2 regions of the Psychromonas sp. L1A2 genome follow, and region 2 is predicted to be linked to the other one. Evidence: predicted binding sites of a transcription regulator. Region 2 holds the regulator's gene; the other holds the start of a gene.

Region 1 (7,323 bases), 360 kb from region 2:
AGCGGCGAAGTCTTTAACGTCTTCACGGCTACCCATCGCGCCATTAGTTTGATCTAAATAAACAGCATGGCCGCCTAATTTATTAACACCAATATCAAAGGTCACTCGTGTACGTAGCGATTGCTTTTCAAATAAAGTAACAACGCTTTTACCGGCTAATGCCTGCGCATATTTACTTGGATTTGCTTTTAAATCTTTACCCAATGCAATCAGGTCTAATGCCTGTTGTTGAGTCATTTCCATGCCAGTTAATAAATTTTCCATTGTCACTCTCTATTGCTTCTTCATTTAATTACTTTGGTCCCCACTGCTTTACCTGCAAGCAATGACACTAAATTCTCTGGATTCTTCCAACTTGCTAACATTACATAGCCTAATTGATCAGCAGCTTGTAATGCAGCTTTTACTTTAACAGCCATACCATCTTGAATCACATTTTCAGCAATAAGTGTATCAGCTAGTTGTGTATTTAACTCAGGTATAACTTGTTTCTGTGCATCCCATACGCCATCCACATCGGATAAGAATACAAGCTCTGCGCCCACCAGCTCACAAATAGCAATGGCAGCTTGGTCTGCATTAACATTATATAGATTACCATCTTCACCAATCGCAATTGAAGAAATTACAGGTAAAAACCCACCCGCTAATAAACCATTAATTAAGGCTGGATTATTTGGGCTACAAATACCTACGGCACCAAGATCTGGGTCCATCTGCTTAACTGAACAACTAAATCCATCTGCTAATGATAAACCAACCGCTGATAAACCTGCTTGTAATGCTTTAGCCATCAACAGTTTATTAGATGTACCTGCTAATGCACCTGCAACATAAGGGATTTGATCAAATGGTGTAATACGTAAACCATTTTTCTTCTCACTTTTAATGTTCATCTTTTTCAGAACATCTTCCACAATCACACCACCACCATGTACTAATAACAATGGACGTTGTTGTATTGCTAAATATTCAGTTAATGCTGAAAACAAATTAGTCAGTGCTTGATTATTCTCTAAAACCGCTCCGCCTAATTTAATTAACAGCGGTTTTTGTTGTACTTGTGTCATTTAAAATCCGTTTTATAAAATAGAAGTCGTAATATCAAAACCGAAACGTAAATTAATGCATTGCATTGCTTGTGATGACGCGCCTTTTAATAGGTTATCGATAGCACTAAACACGACTAAATCCTGCCCATCAACTGCCCAGCCTAAATCACAGAATGGCGTACCAACAACATTTTTCAGTGCAGGGAACGATCCTTCCATTAAACGAACAATCGGTTTATCCGCATAAGCAGTTTGATAAGCTTGATTAATTTGCTCCGCAGTTGTGCCTTCATTCAATACCACATTGATACTCGCTAAAATACCACGCTTGAAACTGCCTAAGTGCGGTGTAAATACAACGTCAGTCCCTAAATGCTGATCAATTTCTGGTTTGTGACGATGTGTGAAGACACCATAAGGTTGTAAACTCACTTCACAAAAGCTGCTTGCCACATTGGCTTTACGGCCTGCACCACTCACACCACTTGTTGCATTAATAGTCGGCTTAATGCCTGCTTTAATTAAACCAGCATCAAACAATGGTTTTAATGCAGTTAAAGAAGCCGTGGTATAACAGCCTGGTACTGCAATTAAATCAGTTCCTTTTACTTGTTCAGCATTCCATTCCGCTAAACCGTAAACTGCTTTTTCTAATAAATCTGGATGTTGATGCGTGAAGCCATAATATTTTTCATAAAAGCCAGCAGATTTAACACGGAATGCACCAGACAGATCAAACACGACCGTATTTTCAGCTAAAAACAATGGTGCTAAGTCATGGCTTACTTCATGCGCAGTTGCAAGAATAACAATATCAATATTTTCACAAGCAGCTTTAATACCACTTACACCAAGAGGTTGTAATGCTAGGTCAACACAACCGCGTAAGTTACCGTATAACTCAGATATACTTTTTCCTTTATCTAAGCTACCTTCTGACACATATAATCCAGCCAATTCGATATTCGGATGACGCGTTAAAAATTGTGCTAACTCCGCTCCTGTATAACCGCTAGCTCCCACTACAATTGCTTTTAACATAAAGAAAATTCCTGTTTCATTACTGACTTAATGCGTGATAAATAAATATGGGTAACAAGGCGCTTTTCACGTTACCAACTATAAAAAGACATTTTAAATCAAAGTGACTATTTATTCAATAAATGTGAATAAATATACCAAAAATGGTAAATTGCTTATAAACTCAATAAACTTATTTAGTTCTATTAAAGAAAAAATTAAAAATAAAACCGTAAGCAATTGAATTTAAATAAATTTATTTTAAATATTTTTTTTATACTATTTTAATCAATGTTGAATACCATAGAAAATAAATACAGTCAGCAAACTCAAAAAATTATAATTGCATAAAATATTACAAACAAAGTAAATAAAATAACCAAACTGAGTTTTAGCTTATATTACTATTTAAATTAAAGACTGTATTAACAAGTGATTAAGTATTTTAATCACTACAAAAATAACGTTAATAAAATGTAAAAAAAGAGCATAAAATACAAACAGTCGAATATCTTAGATATTCATCAATATTTAACATATCCGATTGTCATTTTAAAAAATCACCACTGACGCCAATTGAATTAAATTCGTGACTTTATAAGGTGTAAATAGTAGATTTAAAAATAGATAGAAATGGTCATACCATTTCACCTACGGATCTATTAGCCCTTTTGTTGTTCAATTAATACAAGGTAACAGTTTAATTTTAAGGAATAGTATGTCATTACCTGCATTCATCGACCTATATAAAGATCTTATTAAATTACCCTCTATTAGCTCAAGTGATAGCGCATGGGATCAAAGTAACGTAGCTGTTATTAATCAATTAGCAGAATGGCTATCAGACCTAGGATTTACCACGGAAATTTCTGAAGTTGCCGCTGCACCAGGTAAATTTAACTTAGTAGCAACATTAGGCCAAGGCGATGGTGGTTTACTATTAGCAGGTCATACTGATACCGTTCCTTACGATGAAGGAAAGTGGCAAACTGATCCTTTCACAGTGGTAGAAAAAGATAATCGTTTATACGGTTTGGGTACAATAGATATGAAAGGTTTTTTTGCTTTTGTTATCGAAGTACTGAAAACAATGGATCGTGAAAAATTCACTAAGCCTTTACGTATCCTTGCTACTGCAGATGAAGAAACAACCATGTCAGGTGCACAGCAAATATCAGAGCAAAAACATTTTCGTCCTGACTATGCTGTGATTGGCGAACCTACAGGTATGGTCCCTGTTACCATGCATAAAGGTCACATGTCTGAAGGTATTCGTATTACCGGAAGAAGTGGGCATAGTTCAGATCCGGACAAAGGGTTAAATGCCATTGACGTTATGCATCTAGTGTTAACTGAATTAAAACAAGTACAACAAACCTTTAAAGACAAATACCATAATCCACACTTTGAAGTACCGTATCCAACGCTTAATTTTGGTGCGATCACCGGTGGCGATAGCCCTAACCGTATTTGTGGCTGTTGTGAATTACACATTGATATGCGACCTATTCCAGGCGTAACAACCAATGAATTATTCATTACTGTTAAACAAGCATTATCAGAAATAGAAAAACGTTACCCAGACAGCTTAGAGATTTTCCATTTGCATGAGCCTATTCCCTCTTATGAATGCCCATTGCACTCAGATCTGATCAATAACGCAGAAATTTACACGGGCAACAAAGCAACCAGTGCGAACTATTGTACAGAAGCGCCATTTATTCAAGCATTAGGCTGTGACACCATTGTGCTAGGTCCTGGACACATAACACAAGCACATCAGCCAAATGAGTATTTAGACCTTTCATTTGTGAAACCAACCAAAGAGGTGATTGGTAAATTAATCCAACATTATTGCGTCTAAAGTAATAAATATTGGTACCTCGTTACAACGTGTTTAACCATGCGTCTAACAAAGTAACGAGTATAACAATTTCAACAATGTAGATAGTAAGGTGTAAGAGAGCCTAAATTGACTAGCCTCTTGATTATGGTATTTTATTTAACTCCACTATAAAAAATGTAATTTGATTACAATAATAAGGAAGAACGATGACAGAAACATATGCAAACTTACGTAGTAACGTTAGTTTATTAGGACAATTACTTGGTAAGAGTATTAGTGACCATTTAGGTGAACCTTTCCTTGAAAAAATTGAAACCATACGTCAGCTTTCTAAATCATCTCGTTCTGGTAATAGCCAAGATGGAGAACGCTTAATTGATGTATTGTCTAATCTAAGCGACAACGAACTACTCCCTGTAGCGCGTGCCTTCACTCACTTCTTAAATCTAGCTAATATTGCAGAACAATTTCACGGCATTTCTCGCCATTGTGATGGTGACGTTTGTGCACCAGACCCGCTACAAGAGCTCATCGTTAAACTCAAAAACAGCGACGTTTCTGAAGATGAAATGCGCAAATCAGTCGCTGAACTGCACATGGATATGGTATTAACAGCACATCCAACAGAAATCACTCGTCGTACATTAATTCATAAATACGCCGCGATTAATAAATGTTTAACACTATTAGAACTCACTGATATTTCAGATAAAGAACGTGACCAGCTTTTAGTTCGCCTTGAGCAACTAATCACTCAAGCTTGGCACACAAACGACATTCGTAAAAACCGCCCAACACCCGTTGATGAAGCTAAATGGGGCTTCGCAGTTATTGAAAACAGTCTGTGGGAAGCAGTACCACAATATGTACGTGAACTTGATAAAACACTAGAAGACGGATTAGGCATTTCATTACCGCTTGACGCTTCACCAATCAAATTCACTTCATGGATGGGCGGAGACCGTGACGGTAACCCATTCGTAACAGCGAAAGTTACAAAAGAAGTATTGATTACTAGCCGTTGGGTAGCGGTGAGCTTATATCTTGAAGATATTCAACAGCTGACTAAAGAGTTATCAATGGATAACTGTGATCCTGTATTACGTGCCTTTGTTGGTGAAGATGCAGATGAACCTTACCGCGTTGTTTTACGCAAATTGCGCACTGAGCTTAAAGAAACATTAACCGCTTTAAGTGCAACGCTTCAAGGTCATAACAGCACAGCGAAAGATATCATCATCAGCACTAAACAGCTTAAAGAGCCTTTAGAGTTATGTTATCGATCACTGACTAAGATGGGCATGAGCTCAATTGCTAACGGTTTACTATTAGACATTATCCGTCGAGTAAACTGTTTCGGTGTAAACTTAGTTAAATTAGATATTCGTCAAGATGGCGAACGTCACGGTGATACATTATCTGAACTAACACGCTACTTAGGCATTGGTGATTACAATGCATGGAGCGAAGAAGACAAACAAGCCTTCTTACTACAAGAGCTGAACAGCAAACGTCCATTGATACCAACATCATGGGAACCCTCTGCTGAAGTACAAGAAGTATTAGATACCTGTAAAGTGGTGGCTCAAACCGATCCAGAAGCATTAGGTATTTATATCATTTCAATGGCACGTGAAGCATCTGATGTATTAGCAGTACAGCTATTACTAAAAGAAGTGGGATGCCCATTCCGCATTCCAGTTGCACCACTATTTGAAACGCTAGATGACTTAAACAATGCCGCTGACGTTATGCAACGTTTATACGCTGTTGACTGGTACCGTGGTTACATTAACGGTGAACAACACGTAATGATTGGTTATTCTGACTCAGCAAAAGATGCCGGCGTAATGGCAGCGAACTGGGCGCAATACACATCACAAGAAGCATTGATCAAAATCAGTGAAGAAAACGACATTCAATTAGTCTTGTTCCACGGACGTGGCGGCACAATTGGTCGTGGCGGTGCGCCAGCACAACAAGCATTATTATCACAACCTCCAGGTTCATTAAAAGGTGGTTTACGTGTAACAGAGCAAGGCGAAATGATCCGCTTTAAATTCGGCTTACCAAAAGTAGCGATTAATAGCCTAAACATCTATACCGCTGCAATATTGGAAGCAAACTTACTGCCGCCACCAGCACCAAAACAAGAATGGCGCGACTTAATGCAGCAATTTGCAGAACAGTCTTGTGAAGAATATCGCTTCTTTGTTCGTGAAGAACCAGATTTCGTTCCTTACTTCCGTAGCGTAACACCAGAACTTGAGCTAGGTAAATTAGCATTAGGTAGTCGCCCTGCGAAACGTAAAGCAAATGGTGGTGTAGAAAGCCTACGTGCTATTCCATGGATTTTCGCTTGGAGTCAAAACCGCTTAATGCTTCCAGCATGGTTAGGTGCAGGTACATCATTAAAAACATTGTTAGACGAAGGTAAAAAAGAGCTGTTACAAGAAATGTACGTTAACTGGCCTTTCTTCCACACCCGTTTAGAAATGTTTGAAATGGTATTCATGAAAGCAGATGAAGAGTTAACTCGATTCTATGAAGAGCGTTTAGTGCCTAAAGAGCTATGGCCATTAGGTCAGCGTTTACGTGACAACCTTAAACTAACTCGTGAAGTCGTATTAGAAACGATTCCAGACCACAAGTTAATGCAAGAGCAACCATGGATTAAAGAGTCGATTAACCTGCGTAACCCGTATGTTGACCCATTAAACATGTTGCAAGCTGAGTTGTTATCTCGTTCACGTTCATGTGAGCAAAATGAGACTATCAACCCAGATATTGACCAAGCATTAATGGTAACTATTGCAGGTATTGCAGCCGGTCTTCGTAATACAGGTTAAGACACACTAAAGCAGCACGATTTATATAACGCTTTGGCTTATTAAGATTGTGCTCTTATCAAGTATGTTGATTAAATAGGTTTAACGTTGTTTTTATGATCCAATAAAACTATAAAAATGACGTTAAGCTTCTTACAAGAATACTGTTTCAAGCAAATATACACCTCACACCTAAAAAGCATTTCCATATTGCAATTAAGTTGTTTTCTAGCTTCAACAAATAACCTCAGCTCGATCTGAAATTTTACTATAAAGACTTAAACTCCTTTTTTGCCACACATTTAACTTATTTCACTATGCTATTTTAAGCATAATTCATATTAGTGATTGTTAAAGAGTCGTTCTTCGACAGTACTTTAAAAACACACTATGGTTTATTTATAGCTCATTAGCATAAGGAAATTTAAATCATGAAATACTATTTAAGTTCAATATTCATCTGCTTAACACTACTTTTACAAGGTTGCGGTGAAAGTACTGCTGCGATGACTAAAGTAAGTGATTACAAAGGTACAGGTTCATTGACTCAAGGTATTGCAAAAACGACTGAAACTAA
Region 2 (7,323 bases):
TTTAATTGGTCAACGTTTACTAGAAATATGGGAAGGGTTGCCAATGCTCTTTATGTTGATTATTTTAGCGAGTTTTGTAGAGCCTACCTTCACTTGGTTATTAGGGTTAATGATTCTCTTTAGCTGGCCTAGTTTAGTGAGCGTGGTGCGTGCTGAGTTTTTGCGTGGGCGCCATTTAGAATATGTAAAAGCGGCAAAAGCGTTAGGTGTAAAAGACAGTAAAATTATGTTCAAACATATTCTCCCGAACGCAATGATTGCAACCTTAACCTTCATGCCTTATTTATTTACTGGAGCATTGACCACGTTAACGTCATTGGACTTTTTAGGCTTTGGGTTACCGCTGGGATCTGCTTCTTTAGGTGAAATGATTTCCCAAGGTAAAGAAAACTTACATGCGCCTTGGTTAGCCATTACTGCTTTTATCTCTTTATCGAGTATTTTAGTGTTATTAGTCTTTATTGGTGAAGCCGCGCGTGATGCTTTTGACCCGAGGAAAACATTATGAGTGAACAATCGTGTCTTTTAAAAGTCGATAATTTAGCGGTTAGCTTTGCAGAGCAAAATATCTTATCTGGTATTAGCTTTAGTTTAGAGCAAGGTAAAACATTAGCTATTGTTGGTGAAAGTGGATCTGGAAAATCATTGACGGCACTCTCAATACTGCAATTATTACCTTACCCACATGCACATCATCCTAGTGGCGATATTATCTTTGAAGGTGAGTCTCTGATGGGGAAGTCAGATGCTGTCTTAGAAGCGGTTCGCGGTAATAAAATAAGTATGATTTTTCAAGAACCAATGACGTCGTTAAATCCATTACATAGTATTGAGAAACAGATCGAAGAGACGTTGTTATTACATAAAGGGTTAACGGGTAAAAAAGCACAATTACGTACCCTTGAGTTATTAGAGTTAGTGGGTATAGACAATCCTGCTTCACGTTTAAAAGCTTATCCTCATGAATTATCTGGAGGGCAACGTCAACGTGTCATGATTGCGATGGCACTTGCTAATGAACCTAATCTATTAATTGCTGACGAACCAACAACGGCTTTAGATGCAACGATTCAAAAACAAATTCTAACGTTATTAAAATCATTACAGCAACGTTTAAATATGGCGATTTTGTTGATCACTCATGACCTTAATATTGTTCAGCAATTTTCGGATCATGTATTAGTGATGTGTAAAGGTCAGCAAGTGGAGTATCAAGCAACACAGGCGCTTTTTGATTCACCTGACCACCCATATACTAAGAAATTATTAAACGCGGTTCCAACAGGGGAAATGGCTTCTCTCGTTGATCCTAAAGTGATTCTTGAAGCAGAAAATATGAATGTAAGCTTTCCTGTCAAAAAGAATTTTTGGGGGAAAACAACAAAATCATTAGATGTGGTTAAAAATGTTTCATTAAAAATACATGAAGCAGAAACGTTAGCGTTGGTGGGTGAAAGTGGCTCAGGGAAAAGTACTTTAGCCCAAGCATTATTACATTTGAATAAGCATACTGGTCAGGTTGTCTATCTAGGTCAAAGTATTAATGGGCTAGCAAAAGATGATTTACAAGCACTTCGTCAGGAGTTGCAAATTGTATTTCAAGATCCTTACGCCAGCTTGAGCCCGAGAATGTCAGTGCAAGATATCATTGCAGAAGGTGTACATGTATTTAATACCGATAAAGCCTTAAGTGACCAAGATATTAATGAGCAAGTTTCACAGGTACTGATTAAAGTTGGTTTAGATGAAAGTGCCGCTAATCGATACCCGCACCAATTTTCAGGCGGGCAGCGTCAGCGAATTGCTATTGCAAGAGCCTTGATATTAAAACCAAAGCTTATTGTATTAGATGAGCCAACATCTGCCTTAGATAGAAGTATTCAAAAACAAATTATTGAATTATTAAAAGCATTACAAAAAGAATTTTCATTAAGCTATTTATTTATCAGCCATGACCTATCAGTGGTTAAAGCGGTGAGTCATAGAGTGTTGGTAATGAAGGCGGGTGAAATAGTTGAACAAGGTCTTACCTCAACTATATTTGAAAATGCACAACATCCTTATACACAAGAGTTGCTATCATCGACCATTTTGTGAAATGATGTTTAAATTATCTATTATTTACATTAGGAACTTATGAGAAAATTAATTTTAGGCTGCTTGCTGTTTTCTGCATCAGGCATGAGTAGTGCATTAAGTTTAGATGTTCAGCGTGAAATTTTTACTGATACTTTAGATTTACAAGAAAAAAAAGAATGGCAAAAAGCCAATCAAAATATTGAGAAAATAACTGATTATCCACTCGCTTATATTGCAGAATATAATTATTTAAAAGCGAATATTGACGAAGTTAGCGATCAAGAAGTATTAAGTTTTATCAAAAATAATAAAGGTAAAGTCGTTACTGATGATTTACAACGTAGTTATTTATTTTCGCTTTCTAAACAGAAAAATTGGTCACAGTTCTTAACTGCTTTCCCTAGAATGCCAAATAATAAAACGTTGAAATGCCATTATTTACAAGCTTCTATCGCAACAGGCAAAAGCCAGCAAGCTTGGTCTGATGCTCAACAATATTGGTTGTCTAGTACTTCACTACCTAATGCTTGTGATGATGTGTTTGTGTTTTACCAGAATGATAAGCAATTAACTAAACAACATATATGGCAGCGTTTTCAATTAGCCTATGTGAAAAACAAGCAAGGTTTAATGCGTTTTTTAATCGCCCGAATGGATAAAAAAACGGCAGCAGTGGCTACTGAATTATACGAACTTCAACAAAATCCGAAAAATGTATTAAATAGCCAACTATTCTCTTCTCGTAAAGAGGCTAGTTTTGGTTTCTTGGTGCCAACAATTCAACGTTTAGCGAAGATCGATATTGATTTAGCGATGCAAGCTTATGCTAAATTTGATAAACAAGTACCTTTCACTGCTGCTGAGAATAAACGCATTAAAACTCAATTTGCTAGTGTTGTTGTGCAACGTAATAAAAGCAAATATTTTTCATGGTTAGATAAAGAATTAGGCGCGTTAGGTAATGTTTCGTTAATCGAACAACGTATTCGTTATGCTATTAAACGTGGAGATTGGAAAAATATCGAATTTTGGATTTCTCAATTACCTAAATCAGAACGTAATTCATCTGCATGGAAATACTGGCAAGCACGTGTTTTAGAGCAATCTGGAGAAACAGATAAAGCTAAAGTGTTATATCAACAAGTCGCGAAGAATCGTAACTTTCATGGTTTTATGGCATCTCAAAAACTAGGTGTTAATTTTTCACTTAATGAACAAGTTATTAAAGAGGAAGTTAATGGTTTAAGTGCTCTAAAAGGTGATTTAGCGGTTATCAATGAGATGTTATTTCATAACTTAAATAAACAAGCTAAAGGGCAGTGGTACCGTATTCTTAGTAAGCAAAGCGTAGCAAAACAACAGCAATTAGGGTTGTATGCTTTTAATAATAACTGGCCGTATTTATCTGTATTAGCAAGTATTAGCTCTAAAAGTTGGAATGCACTGGGTATCCGTTTCCCTAATGCTAAAAAAGAATTATTTGTTGGTGCTGCGAAACAATACAATATAGAAGAAACGTATATTTATGCGATTACGCGTAGAGAAAGTAGCTTTGATCAACATGCTAAATCCCCAGTGGGAGCAAGTGGTTATATGCAATTAATGCCTAAAACTGCAGAAGAAACGGCTAAAAAAATTGGGTTAACGTCGTACAAAGATATTTCTCAACTTGACCAAGGTGAAATTAATGTTCAGTTAGGCGCTGGTTACTTTAATGAATTATTAGAGCGTTACGATGGTAATCGTGTTCTAGCAACGGCTGCTTATAATGCAGGGCCTCATCGAGTAGACAGATGGGTTAGTGCTGAGAAGAAGAAAGGTAATAAAGGTATCGAAATTGATAGTTGGGTAGACACTATTCCTTTTTATGAAACACGTGCTTATGTACAAAATGTATTAGCTTACAATGTTATTTATCAGCATGTTTTAGGTAAACCTTTGCAGTTTCTTAAAAATGAAGAGCTTTTAGGCGATTATTAAGCCTTTAAGCTATTTAATAAACAATGATTAGCTCTGCTGACGATATCTATCGGTATGCTAGTCAATGATCGACAAGCTTTTTGTTGTACATTGTAGATAGCTTTGTTTTACAAAGACTAACTATTGATGCCAACAAAAAGCATTGTCTTGACTACCATCACTGGTTTTAACATTATTCTGATCAATAAATAGTGCCTTACATGCGGCTTTATCATTATTTTGAGAACTACTTATTTTAGCGACTGCCTTCATAACATAGGTGTGTGCGGCCGCTGAAACAATACTAAATGTGTAATATTCGCTATTTAACGGTAAGCCTGCTGAGGCTGGATTACTAATGTAAATTGGCTGCAGAATACGGTAGCTACTTTGCTCCATTTGAGCCTTTATTAATTCAGTTTGTGCATCTCCTCGTCGTGTTGTTATCACAAAGCTTTGGTAAGAAGGGTAAGCAATACCGGCTAATATTCCGATAACCACAAGACAAACAAGTAATTCAATTAAAGTAAAACCGCGAAGTTTATTCTCTCTAAAGTCTAGTTTATTCATATCAGCCTCATCTATTTAACTTTATATTCAATTTAACTCATTAAATATGTAATCAAATATTGGTGAAATGGTCGCTTGCTTTAACCTGTTCGATTAATTAGTTATTTAATGAGAGCGTTATTAAGTATAGAAAAGCATTTCTAAATTTCATTATTTCTAATTAAATGATATTGCTTATGTGTATGAAGGATCTATAGCCATTAGTAATGTATTACATTAAGTTCATCAGTAAGAGAGCATTATCATTCGCTCTCATATCACTGATATATTGGATTAATTTGGAAGGGACGGAGCTTGAAGGAGGTTAATCAAATAGTTTATGCACAACTGCTAGTGTTGCTTCAATTTCTTGAGTATTACTGGGTGCAATATAAATAGTATCATCTCCCGCGATTGTACCTAAAATTCCTTCTGCTTTACCCATCGAGTCTAATAAGCGGGCTATCAATTGCGCAGCTCCAGGGCTAGTACGTATAACGATTAAACTGTCATTTCTATCTATATCTACCACTAAGTTTTTAAGCGGACTGGTGGTTGCTGGGATACCTAACTCGGCAGGTAAACAATAAACCATTTCACCTGTGGCATTTCGTGTTCTAACTGCGCCTGTTTTACTTAACATACGTGACACTTTAGATTGGTTGATATGCGTAAATCCAGCTTCTATTAAAGCATCGACAATCTCACTTTGTGAGCTCAAATGCTCTTCTTTAAGAAGGCATTTAAAAAAGTCCATTAGTTCAGAAGTCTGTCGCATTGGTGATCCCATAGATAAATTATTATAAAGCTCGTATCTTAATCTAAATCATCGTTGCGTTAATAGATTAAATGTCACTTTTTTTGCATATTTATTCGTTTTTTTCTAAATAAGTGTATTTGTATAAGCATCGCTACTTTCTTTAATGCAGTTCTGGTAAAATTTGAACGAAATTAATATTATCAGGATGATTCATTATGATTTCTTTTTCTCGTCAACTCGCACTTATCTGCCTCTTATTGTCAACTTCATTGAGTGCAAACACTTCAAAACAACTGCAAGTTAAGTTTGCGACTGATGCTAATTATTTCCCTTTTGAATACTTGTCTGACGATAAAGAAATTCAAGGCTTTGATATTGATATTGCTAAAGCGATCTGTGAGCAAGCCAATTTAAAATGTAGCTTTGAACATCATCGTTTTGATGGTTTGTTACTTACCTTACCTTTTGGCCGTTATGATGCAGTCATTGCAGCATTAGATATCACCAGTGAGCGATTAGAGAAAGTCGACTTCAGTGATAGCTACTATAAAGTACCGCCAGTTTTTATCAGTAAAGAGCAACTACAAGGAGAGTTTTCATTAGAAGGTAAATTTATTGGCGTTCAGGCAAATACATCTAATCAAAGTTATCTTATTCAATTTGCAAAAGAAAATAGTTATATCGTGCCTTACTATTCATCCCAAGCGGCTTTAAAGGATTTGAAACTGCAAAGAATTGATGCTGTGTTTGCTGATTTTGCTGTTGTAAATGACTTTTTAAGTAAACAGGAACAAGATAATGAACTGGTGATTAGTAGAACTGAAGCTGTGTTTGTTGAGCAGTTTTCTAAAGGCTATGGTATTGCCGTTAAGAAAAATAATCACATTTTACGCCAACGTTTAAACCTCGGTTTGAAGCAGATTGTTGAAAATGGTACCTATGCAAAGATTTTTCAGGAATATTTCCCTTAAAATAGTTCTTAAAACGACTCACAAAGTAGTGGTAATCATTCCTTAAAATAAGCTACTATTTTACATTCATCACAATTATTTAACATTTTTCACACATGCGTATTTATTCACTTTAGAATGTATACGGTTATTCTTAAATACTTAAACATTTTATTTCATTGGAGAAAAATATGAAAGTTGCTGTTCTTGGTGCTGCAGGTGGTATCGGTCAAGCGTTGTCGTTATTATTAAAAACTCAACTACCAGCTGGTTCTGAACTAGCATTATACGATGTTGCTCCAGTTGTTCCTGGTGTAGCGGTTGATTTATCACACATCCCAACAGCAGTTAAAGTTGAAGGTTTTGGTGCTGATGCGTTAGGCGCTGCATTAACAGGTGCTGATATTGTTATTATCCCTGCGGGCATGCCACGTAAACCAGGTATGGACCGTGCTGATTTATTCGCAGTGAATGCTGGTATTATCAAAACGTTAGCTGAAGGCATTGTTGCTAACTGCCCTAAAGCATTAGTTGGTGTTATCACTAACCCAGTAAATGGTACTGTTCCAATCGTTGCTGAAGTGTTCAAAAAAGCGGGTGTTTATGATAAAAACCGTATATTTGGTGTAACAACGCTTGATGTTATCCGTAGTGAAGCATTTGTTGCTGAACTTAAAGGTCTCAACGTTGCTGAAGTTAAAGTGCCAGTCATTGGCGGTCACTCAGGTACAACTATTTTACCACTTCTTTCTCAAGTTGAAGGTGTAACGTTCACTGAAGAAGAAGTTGCTGCATTAACTCCACGTATCCAAAATGCGGGTACTGAAGTTGTAAATGCTAAAGCTGGTGGCGGTTCTGCTACTTTATCTATGGGTGCTGCTGCTGCTCGTTTTTGTTTATCTTTAGTTAAAGGTTTACAAGGCGAAGACGTTGTAGATTACGCATACGTTGATATTGATGGTGGCGATGCTCCTTACTTTGCTCATCCGGTACGCTTGGGTGTTAACGGTGTAGTTGAAATTTTAT

The links. The regulator ArgR, encoded in region 2, controls arginine synthesis, uptake and breakdown. The targets are predictions, from matches to a motif close to ANTGAATANNTATTCANT.
Region 1: argC (N-acetyl-gamma-glutamyl-phosphate reductase) is a predicted target of ArgR. The motif match lies at 2,196-2,213, and genes of this name have one in related genera.

What each region holds. Positions count from the first base shown of each region.
Region 1 covers NZ_WUAG01000001.1:9,267-16,589, reverse strand. The annotation lists gene GQR59_RS00050 (ornithine carbamoyltransferase) at 1-264, opposite strand, end outside; gene argB (acetylglutamate kinase) at 285-1,070, opposite strand; gene argC (N-acetyl-gamma-glutamyl-phosphate reductase) at 1,083-2,093, opposite strand; gene argE (acetylornithine deacetylase) at 2,791-3,936, shown strand; gene ppc (phosphoenolpyruvate carboxylase) at 4,125-6,767, shown strand; gene GQR59_RS00025 (hypothetical protein) at 7,178-7,323, shown strand, end outside.
Region 2 covers NZ_WUAG01000001.1:366,371-373,693, forward strand. The annotation lists gene GQR59_RS01515 (ABC transporter permease) at 1-508, shown strand, start outside; gene GQR59_RS01520 (ABC transporter ATP-binding protein) at 505-2,097, shown strand; gene GQR59_RS01525 (transglycosylase SLT domain-containing protein) at 2,137-4,059, shown strand; gene GQR59_RS01530 (type IV pilin protein) at 4,180-4,608, opposite strand; gene argR (transcriptional regulator ArgR) at 4,913-5,365, opposite strand; gene GQR59_RS01540 (transporter substrate-binding domain-containing protein) at 5,563-6,318, shown strand; gene mdh (malate dehydrogenase) at 6,489-7,323, shown strand, end outside.